Regions from separate parts of the Bacillus tequilensis genome, predicted to be linked through region 2. Evidence: a T-box and tRNA genes for the amino acid it is inferred to sense, from the RefSeq annotation. Region 2 holds a T-box; the other holds one or more tRNA genes.
The links. A T-box is a leader RNA that pairs with one kind of tRNA and senses whether it is charged. The one in region 2 lies ahead of thrS (threonine--tRNA ligase), so its partner is inferred to be a tRNA-Thr.

Region 1: it encodes a tRNA-Thr, which carries the amino acid that the T-box ahead of thrS (threonine--tRNA ligase) is inferred to sense. The anticodon was not compared.

Annotation. Positions count from the first base shown of each region.
Region 1 covers NZ_CP048852.1:190,639-195,053, reverse strand. Annotated here, with positions in the region: gene rsiW (anti-sigma-W factor RsiW) at 74-700, opposite strand; gene sigW (RNA polymerase sigma factor SigW) at 714-1,277, opposite strand; tRNA gene G4P54_RS01115 (tRNA-Gln) at 1,506-1,577, opposite strand; tRNA gene G4P54_RS01110 (tRNA-Tyr) at 1,582-1,666, opposite strand; tRNA gene G4P54_RS01105 (tRNA-Thr) at 1,689-1,761, opposite strand; tRNA gene G4P54_RS01100 (tRNA-Val) at 1,766-1,841, opposite strand; tRNA gene G4P54_RS01095 (tRNA-Glu) at 1,845-1,919, opposite strand; gene G4P54_RS01090 (2-thiouracil desulfurase family protein) at 2,100-2,555, shown strand; gene G4P54_RS01085 (GNAT family N-acetyltransferase) at 2,568-3,056, shown strand; gene murQ (N-acetylmuramic acid 6-phosphate etherase) at 3,160-4,080, shown strand; gene G4P54_RS01075 (MurR/RpiR family transcriptional regulator) at 4,097-4,415, shown strand, end outside.
Region 2 covers NZ_CP048852.1:3,687,734-3,692,148, reverse strand. Annotated here, with positions in the region: gene G4P54_RS19435 (Rrf2 family transcriptional regulator) at 1-313, shown strand, start outside; gene G4P54_RS19430 (MFS transporter) at 310-1,719, shown strand; T-box leader at 1,762-1,988, shown strand; T-box leader at 2,021-2,243, shown strand; T-box leader at 2,274-2,496, shown strand; gene thrS (threonine--tRNA ligase) at 2,549-4,415, shown strand, end outside.

The DNA.
Region 1 (4,415 bases), 520 kb from region 2:
ACATTTCGATTTGGCAAGTGAAATGTGCCCACCCTTTCAGCCCGCAAAAAAAGAGCAAAGCGGCTGATACGCTTTACTCTTTTCCGTTTGGATCTAATGCATGGAATATGCTTTTCCCCGCAGACTTCATCTTGTACCATGTCCAGTCGAATAATTGATTGATTTCTTCAATCTGACCGGTGACTTGTCCAGCAGAGGCCATATACTTTTCGCCGTTTACGACAGTTACATCCCCGTCTATTTTTCCTTTAATGATCAGCTTGCCGTTTTTGACAGTCACATCACCTTTGACCGTCTCACCCTCAGGCACGATCACAGTGCTGTTATGCACCACTAGATTCGGCTGCTTGGACACGCTGAAATTGTGGTCATTATGCCAGCTGTTAAAAAAACCTCCGCCCATCAAAATGATGAATACCGCAGCAGCTGCGATAACGGGATGGGATCTGAACCATCTTTTCACAGAAGCTCTTTTCTTCTCCTTAGGCAATTTTGCCATGACGTTAGCGGTAAAATTTGCGGGGGCTTCAACATGCGATGTGCTCCGGACGAGCGCTATGGATTTTTCCATCTCATAAAAATGCTTTTTGCATTTCTCGCATGTCTCAAGATGTTCCTTTAATTCGTGTTCATCTTTTGGAAGGATATCTCCATCAAGATGCATATGCATAAGCTGCACAATTTGTTCAGGACAGCTCATTTCATCACCCCACTTAAAGATCCCTTAATTGTTTTCTGAGAGCCTCTCTGCCTCTGTGAATCCGCGTTTTTACAGTCCCAACAGGAATATTCAGAATCTCGCCGATTTCAATTAATGAGAGTTCGTCAATATACTTTAATACGATGACGGTTCTGTATTTGTCAGGAAGCTTTAAAATTTTCTGCTGAATCGTGTGTGAGAGCTCCAGCGACACAACTGCATCCTCAGGCAAAACTCCGTCTGCGGCGATTTGCGAATACATCGTCAAGCCTTCCGTACCAGCCACCACTGCATCGAGGTAATAATCTGGCTTCTTTTTGCGAATGCGGTCAATGGTCAAATTGGTGGCAATTCGGTAAAGCCAAGTTGAAAATTTCCGGTTAATATCAAAACTGTCGATATTAACGTACGCTCTGATGAAAGCCTCCTGTGCAATATCCTCCGCCTCATGCACATTGCCAAGCATACGGTAGCAAAGCTGATAAATTTTATCTTTGTAAATATCTACGATGTCTGCAAATGCATTTTGATCGCCTTTTTTGACTTGCTTAATTCTCTTTTTAATCATCATTTCCATATTTATCTAACCTCTGCCTTCACCGGTCTGTATGTATACGAGCTTCGTTTCAAAAGGTTTCAACTTTTTTATAGAATAAGTTTATCAAATTTTTGGCAGGGTGTAGATGGTAATTCGTGAATAAACTACCTTAACATATTTTTAAAATTATTATACAGACTGAACAGTTAGAAGTTGAAATGATTTAAAAAAAGAAAAAAGACACCTTTTGGTCAAAGGTGTCTGTGACTGGGCTAGCTGGATTCGAACCAACGCATGACGGAGTCAAAGTCCGTTGCCTTACCGCTTGGCTATAGCCCAATAATGGTGGAGGGGGGCAGATTCGAACTGCCGAACCCTGAGGGAGCGGATTTACAGTCCGCCGCGTTTAGCCACTTCGCTACCCCTCCATATTAATAGTAAGAAACACAGTGCCGGCAAGAGGACTTGAACCCCCAACCTACTGATTACAAGTCAGTTGCTCTACCAATTGAGCTACACCGGCAAGATGGTGGAGGATGACGGGCTCGAACCGCCGACCCTCTGCTTGTAAGGCAGATGCTCTCCCAGCTGAGCTAATCCTCCAAATGGTGACCCGTACGGGATTCGAACCCGTGTTACCGCCGTGAAAGGGCGGTGTCTTAACCGCTTGACCAACGGGCCGTTTGTGTTCTCGTCGAGCTGACAAAAGTTATTATATACAGGTTATCCCCCCTTTGTAAAGGGGAAAATTAAATTTTTTATTTTCAAACTTTTTAACTCCTTTTTTAACTGAAAAAGCCTCCTGCCATTAGTCATTTATTTTATGATAGAGACAAGCAAAGTAAGAGAGGAGAAACCATTATGATTCTAGTCAGTTCTTGTCTTGGAGGCATTGAATGCAGATATAACGGCTCTCACGCCGCGTCAGCGAAAATCAGAAAACTCGTCGATGAAAATAAAGCGGTCATGGCTTGCCCTGAGCTTCTCGGCGGCTTCTCAACTCCCCGTGAGCCTGCAGAAATCATCGGAGGCACCGGTGAGGATGTTCTCAATGGCAACGCGAAAATCGTGACAGCTTCTGGGGAAGATGTCACAGAACTATATATGAAAGGTGCCGCTAAAACGTTAGCTTACGCAAAAGAAATCAGCGCCTCTGCCATCATCTTAAAAGAAAACAGTCCATCGTGCGGAAGCGGATTTATTTATAACGGCACGTTTTCTGGCAAAAAAATCACCGGCAGCGGAGTAACCGCAGCACTGTTAAAACAAGCGGGCTACCGTGTCATTTCAGAAAACCAGCTAGACGATATATTGTAAGGAGGCCGCCACATGACTTCAGACATTTCTTTATCCTTCTATAAGCCTGAACACTTGCCGGAGCTTCAATCATTCACGCTAAACAATGATGACAAACGCTTTACCGCTCTTCCCAAAGAGGTGCTGACTCAAGCTTTGGGCGTACAGGACCGGTATCCGGTTGTCATCTTAAAAAACGATCTGCCAGTCGGTTTTTTTATTTTACACACATCAAGAGAAACGCTTGCGCCCTATTCTAACAATCCATTTGCTTTACTGCTCAGTTCCCTGTCTTTAAACGCTGTGCATCACGAAAAAGGCTATGCAAAAAAAGCAATGCTTCAGCTTCCCGCTTTTGTGGGCGGTTATTTTCCATGGTGTGATGAAATCATTTTGGCCGTCAATCATTTGAACACACGCGCAAAGCACCTTTATATGAAATGCGGGTTCCTTGATAAAGGGCGGAGAAGAATCGGACCGCTTGGCGAACAGCTCATTCTGCATTATTTCTTATCACCTTGAATGAAATAAAATTTCAAAAATTCAAAAACATAGTTGAAATATCATGACATAAATGAATATACTGAATATTGGGATATATCATTTTTGAACAGGGGGCATCCTCATGTCAGAATCAGAACTATTAAACCTTCATCATCTTACAACGGAATCACGCAATCGCCAAACAGCGGAAATCCACAAAGCAAGCACATTCGGCATCCTCCAAATGATCAACGACGAAGATCAGAAAGTCGCTGCCGCCGTTCAGCGGGTTCTACCCGATATCAAAACAGCTGTAGACTGCGCATATGACTCATTTCAAAATGGAGGGCGCCTCATATACACAGGCGCCGGCACAAGCGGCAGACTCGGTGTCATGGATGCTGTTGAATGTCCTCCCACTTATAGCGTAAGCCCGGATCAGGTCATCGGAATCATGGCTGGAGGCCCCAAAGCATTTTTGCAGGCGGCTGAAGGAATTGAAGACAGTGAAGAAGCAGGAGCTAAGGATTTAAAAAACATACAACTCACTTCAAACGACACCGTCATTGCTATTGCAGCAAGCGGCCGCACACCTTATGCTGCTGGCGCTCTAACATACGCCCGCAAAGTCGGAGCACACACCATCGCCCTTACCTGTAATGAAAATTCCGCCATCAGCAAAAACGCGGATCACCGCATTGAGGTTGTCGTCGGACCTGAGGCCATTACAGGATCAACACGTATGAAAGCGGCAACCGCTCATAAAATGATTCTAAACATGATCTCCACCACAGTAATGGTCAAAATCGGCAAGGTTTACGAAAACTTGATGGTAGACGTCAACGTCAGCAACAAAAAGCTAAAAGAACGCGCCATCAGCATCATCCAAAGCCTCACCAACGCTTCATACGACACAGCCAGAAACACACTCGAACAAGCCAATCATCACGTAAAGACGGCAATCGTCATGCTCAAAACGAGCACAGATCAGAATCAAGCCAAGACATTGCTCGATGAAGCAAACGGTTTCATTGATAAAGCAATCGAAAATTACCATCCATGATAAGGAGAGACCAAGAATGGCATCAGGCGGTTTAGCGATTATCCAATCCATGAAGCATAAGCTACCTCCATCCGAACGTAAACTTGCAGATTATATCCTAACTCATCCCCACAAAGCAATCGAAAGCACCGTCAGTGAAATCAGCACCTTAGCCAATTCAAGTGACGCCGCCGTCATCAGGCTCTGCAAATCACTCGGATTAAAGGGATTCCAAGATTTAAAAATGAGAGTGGCAGGCGATCTGGCAAAGCCTGCTGTACAAGGCTACCGGGACATTGCGCCTCACGAACCGCTGTCCTCCATTTCTGAAAAAGCGGCAGGCAACGCCATTCAAG
Region 2 (4,415 bases):
GGCAGAATCTATACCGGGGACGAAGGGCGGCTTTACCCTTACGAAGCCTTTGACAGACATTACGCTCTATGATGTTTATCAGGCGGTCGAAGGCAGAGGTTCGATGTATCAGGGGAAAGGCCTGCTGCAATCCGTATTCGAAGGAGAAAGCAGCTGTGTGCTGGAGACAGTCATGGGGGAAATCGAGGATAAATGGGCCAATCTCATGAGAGAAGAATCCTTGCAGCATGTCATGGACAGAGTCGGGGAATTGTACGATCTTGAAAAAATAGATGATTGGGTAAACGAGCAAATGAAAGGGCAATTGCAATGAAAAACAGCGGATCTTTACAAAAATCAGATTCATCACCAGGCATATCCGTACTGATCGTGCTCGCTCTTGGTTTTCTTATGGCTACTCTTGATGTAACCGTTGTGAATGTGGCGATGGCTGATATGAAAAGCGCTCTTTCGATGTCAATTTCAGGTGTGACGTGGGTGGTGGACGGTTACATCCTTACGTTTGCGTCGCTTCTGCTGGCAGGCGGAGCCTTGGCAGACCGTTTCGGCTCAAAGGCAGTATATATGCTGGGCTTGGCCGTTTTTGTCCTGGCCTCCTGTCTATGCGCCGCATCCATTAACGGCCAGATGCTAATTACCGGACGTCTCATGCAGGGAATTGGCGCGGCTTTGTTTATGCCAAGCTCACTCAGCCTTTTGGCGGCCTCTTACCCAGATGAACGGGTGCGGGCGCGAATGTTTGGACTGTGGGCCGCGCTTGTTTCCGCCGCTTCAGGCCTTGGACCCTTTATCGGCGGTGTGCTGGTACAGGTTGCAGGCTGGCAAAGTATTTTTCTGCTCAACGTGCCGTTAGGGGCTGCTGCACTCATTTCAGCTTATCGAATCCTCGACTGCGTGCCGGGAAAAAACAGCCGCGTAAATATGACAGGTCATCTGCTCGGAGTGGCGGCTCTCGGGTTTCTTTCCTTTGCCTTGATACAGGGACCTGCTGCGGGATGGCGCTCGCCTGTGATTCTTGGTGCATTCGCGGCGGCGGTTTTGGCATTTGTACTGTTTTTGCTGCGGGAAATTTCTGGGGAAACATCGATTCTGCCGGCGTCCTTATATAAAAACGGGCGATTCTCAGCTGCTCAATTCGTCGGGTTTTTGCTGAATTTTGCCCTTTTCGGCGGCATGTTTATGCTGAGCCTTTTTTTGCAGGAAGCAAGAGGCGCAAGCTCCTTTATGGCCGGTGTTGAGCTGCTGCCAATGATGGCGGTCTTTGTAATTGGCAATCTGCTGTTTGCCCGTCTGGCCAATCGATTTGAGGCCGGACAGCTTATGTTTGTGTCAATGGCGGTCAGCTGTATCATTGCATTGCTATTGTTTGTGCTTGTTTCTCCTGATTTTCCTTATTGGCAGCTGGCGGTCTTGATGTCTGTTATGAACCTTGGCACCGGCATAACAGTTCCTGCCATGACAACTGTCATCATGCAGGCTGCCGGACAAAAGCATGCGAATATCGCCGGCGCGGCCTTGAATGCCAACAGGCAAATCGGAGCCTTGGTCGGTGTAGCGGTTTCCGGGGTGATCATTCATCTGTCCGCCACTTGGTACGCCGGCGCAGGATTTACATTTTTGATGATGGGAGCGGCGTACAGCCTTGCCGCACTGCTTGTATGGCTGTTTTTGGCTGCCCATAACGGGACTGGCGCGCCAGAAAAAAATATAAATCACTGATTGCGCTTTGTGGGAATATATAGTAAGATATAAAAAATTATTGAACAGGCACTGATAAGGACACGAGATGCTTTTTACGGTTTCCAGAGAGGGAAGAACAGCTGAGATCTTCCTAACGCAGGGAAAGCAGCTTACCGCCTTTGAGCCGTATCGGGGAACTAAAGTATCTGATACCGTCATGCTGCGTTACAGCACCTTAAAGCCGACATACATAGCGTTTGTCGGGAATTTGGGTGGAACCACGGATGATAAACACATTCGTCCCTTTTAGAGGGATGGATGTGTTTTTTTTATGAATTGAATACATGCGAAGAAAAGGACATGAATGATCGTTACGGTTTTCAGAGAGGGAAGAAAAGGTGAGAGCTTCCCAGCTTAGGATGATTGTTTACCGCCTTGGAGCAGCATTGGGGAACTGAAGTATCCAATGCCGTCTATGCTGCGTTACAGCACCAAGCCGACATACATGGCGTTTGTCGGGAATTTGGGTGGAACCACGGGTAAATGACACACTCGTCCCTTTTAGAGGGATGGGTGTGTTTTTTTATATTTGAATACATGCGAAGAAAAGGACATGAATGATCGTTACGGTTTTCAGAGAGGGAAGAAAAGGTGAGAGCTTCCCAGCTTAGGATGGTCGTTTACCGCCTTGGAGCAGCATTGGGGAACTAAAGTATCCAATGCCGTCTATGCTGCGTTACAGCACCAAGCCGACATACATAGTGTTTGTCGGGAATTTGGGTGGAACCACGGGTAAATGACACACTCGTCCCTTTCAGCGGGACGGGTGTGTTTTTTTATATAAACAATTACGAAGGAGTGTTTAAAAATGAGTAAACATGTACACATTCAGCTTCCGGATGGACAGATCAAAGAATTTCGGAAAGGCGTCACAATCAAGGAAGCGGCTGGTGCTATCAGTTCCAGCCTGGAAAGGAAGGCGGCCGCGGGACGGGTCAACGGCAGGCTCGTTGATCTCAGCTTCAGGCTGGAGGAGGATGCCGAGCTTTCGATTGTCACACTTGATTCACAAGAAGGCTTACAGGTGCTTCGCCACACAACGGCGCACGTGCTGGCTCAAGCGGTGAAACGGCTTTACGGCGAAGTGTCATTGGGGGTGGGGCCTGTGATAGAAGACGGCTTCTACTATGACATGAAGCTGGAGCAAAGCTTGACATCAGGAGACTTAGAGGCCATCGAAAAAGAAATGAAGAACATTATAGCTGAGAATCTGGAAATCAAGCGAATTGAGGTTTCCTACGAAGAGGCAAAAGAGCTGTTTGCTGAAAATGGCGAGCCGTTTAAGCTGGAGATTTTGAACGATATTCCGCGCGGGGAGGATCTCACGCTGTACCAGCAGGGAGAATTCGTTGACCTGTGCCGCGGGCCGCATCTTCCTTCTACAGGAATGATCAAGGCCTTCAAACTGACAAGAGTATCAGGCGCGTATTGGCGCGGAAACAGCGAAAATGAAGTCCTCCAGCGGGTGTACGGGGCGGCGTTTCAAAAGAAAAAAGATCTCGATGCGCACCTGCATATGCTGGAAGAAGCGGCAAAACGAGACCATCGCAAGCTGGGCAAACAATTAGAGCTGTTTATGTTTTCTGAGGAAGCGCCGGGGATGCCGTTTTATTTGCCGAAAGGCCAGATTGTCCGCAATGAGCTGGAACGCTTCTCGCGCGAGCTGCAAACAAAGGCCGGCTACGATGAGGTGCGTACGCCGTTTATGATGAATCAGCGGTTATGGGAGCAGTCAGGGCACTGGGATCATTATCGCGACAATATGTACTTTTCAGAAGTGGATGATGCAAGATTCGCAATGAAGCCGATGAATTGTCCCGGCCATATGCTCATCTTTAAAAACAGTCTGTATTCTTATCGGGATCTGCCGATTCGGATGGCGGAGTTCGGCCAGGTGCATCGCCACGAATACAGCGGCGCTTTAAACGGAATGCTTCGCGTACGGACATTCTGCCAGGATGACGCCCATATCTTCGTTCGGGAGGAACAGATTGAGAGTGAGATTAAAGAAGCGATTCGGCTGATTGATGAGGTATATCGTACATTCAACTTCGACTATTCAGTTGAGCTTTCGACTCGTCCGGAGGACTCATTAGGCGATGACAGCCTTTGGGAAGCGTCGGAACGTTCCTTGGCACACGTTCTTGAGGAGCTTGGCCTGCCTTTTGAGGTGAATGAAGGTGATGGAGCGTTTTACGGGCCGAAAATTGATTTTCACATAAAAGATGCCTTGAAACGGAGCCATCAATGCGCGACAATTCAGCTTGATTTTCAAATGCCGGAAAAATTTGATTTAACATATATCAATGAACTCAATGAAAAGGTCCGTCCCGTCGTCATCCACAGAGCGGTTTTCGGCTCAATCGATCGTTTCTTCGGCATTTTGATCGAGCATTTCGGCGGGGCTTTCCCAGCCTGGCTCGCACCGGTTCAGGTTCAAGTCATACCGGTTTCACACGTTCATTTGGACTATTGCAGAAAGGTGCAGGCAGAGTTGAAACAGCTGGGGATAAGAGCAGGCGTTGATGAGCGCAATGAGAAGCTCGGCTATAAAATCAGAGAGTCGCAGGTGCAGAAAATCCCGTACGTGCTGGTGCTTGGAGATCATGAAGAGCAGGAGGGTGCGGTAAACGTCCGGCAATTCGGAAATCAGCAGAGTGAACACGTTCCTTTCC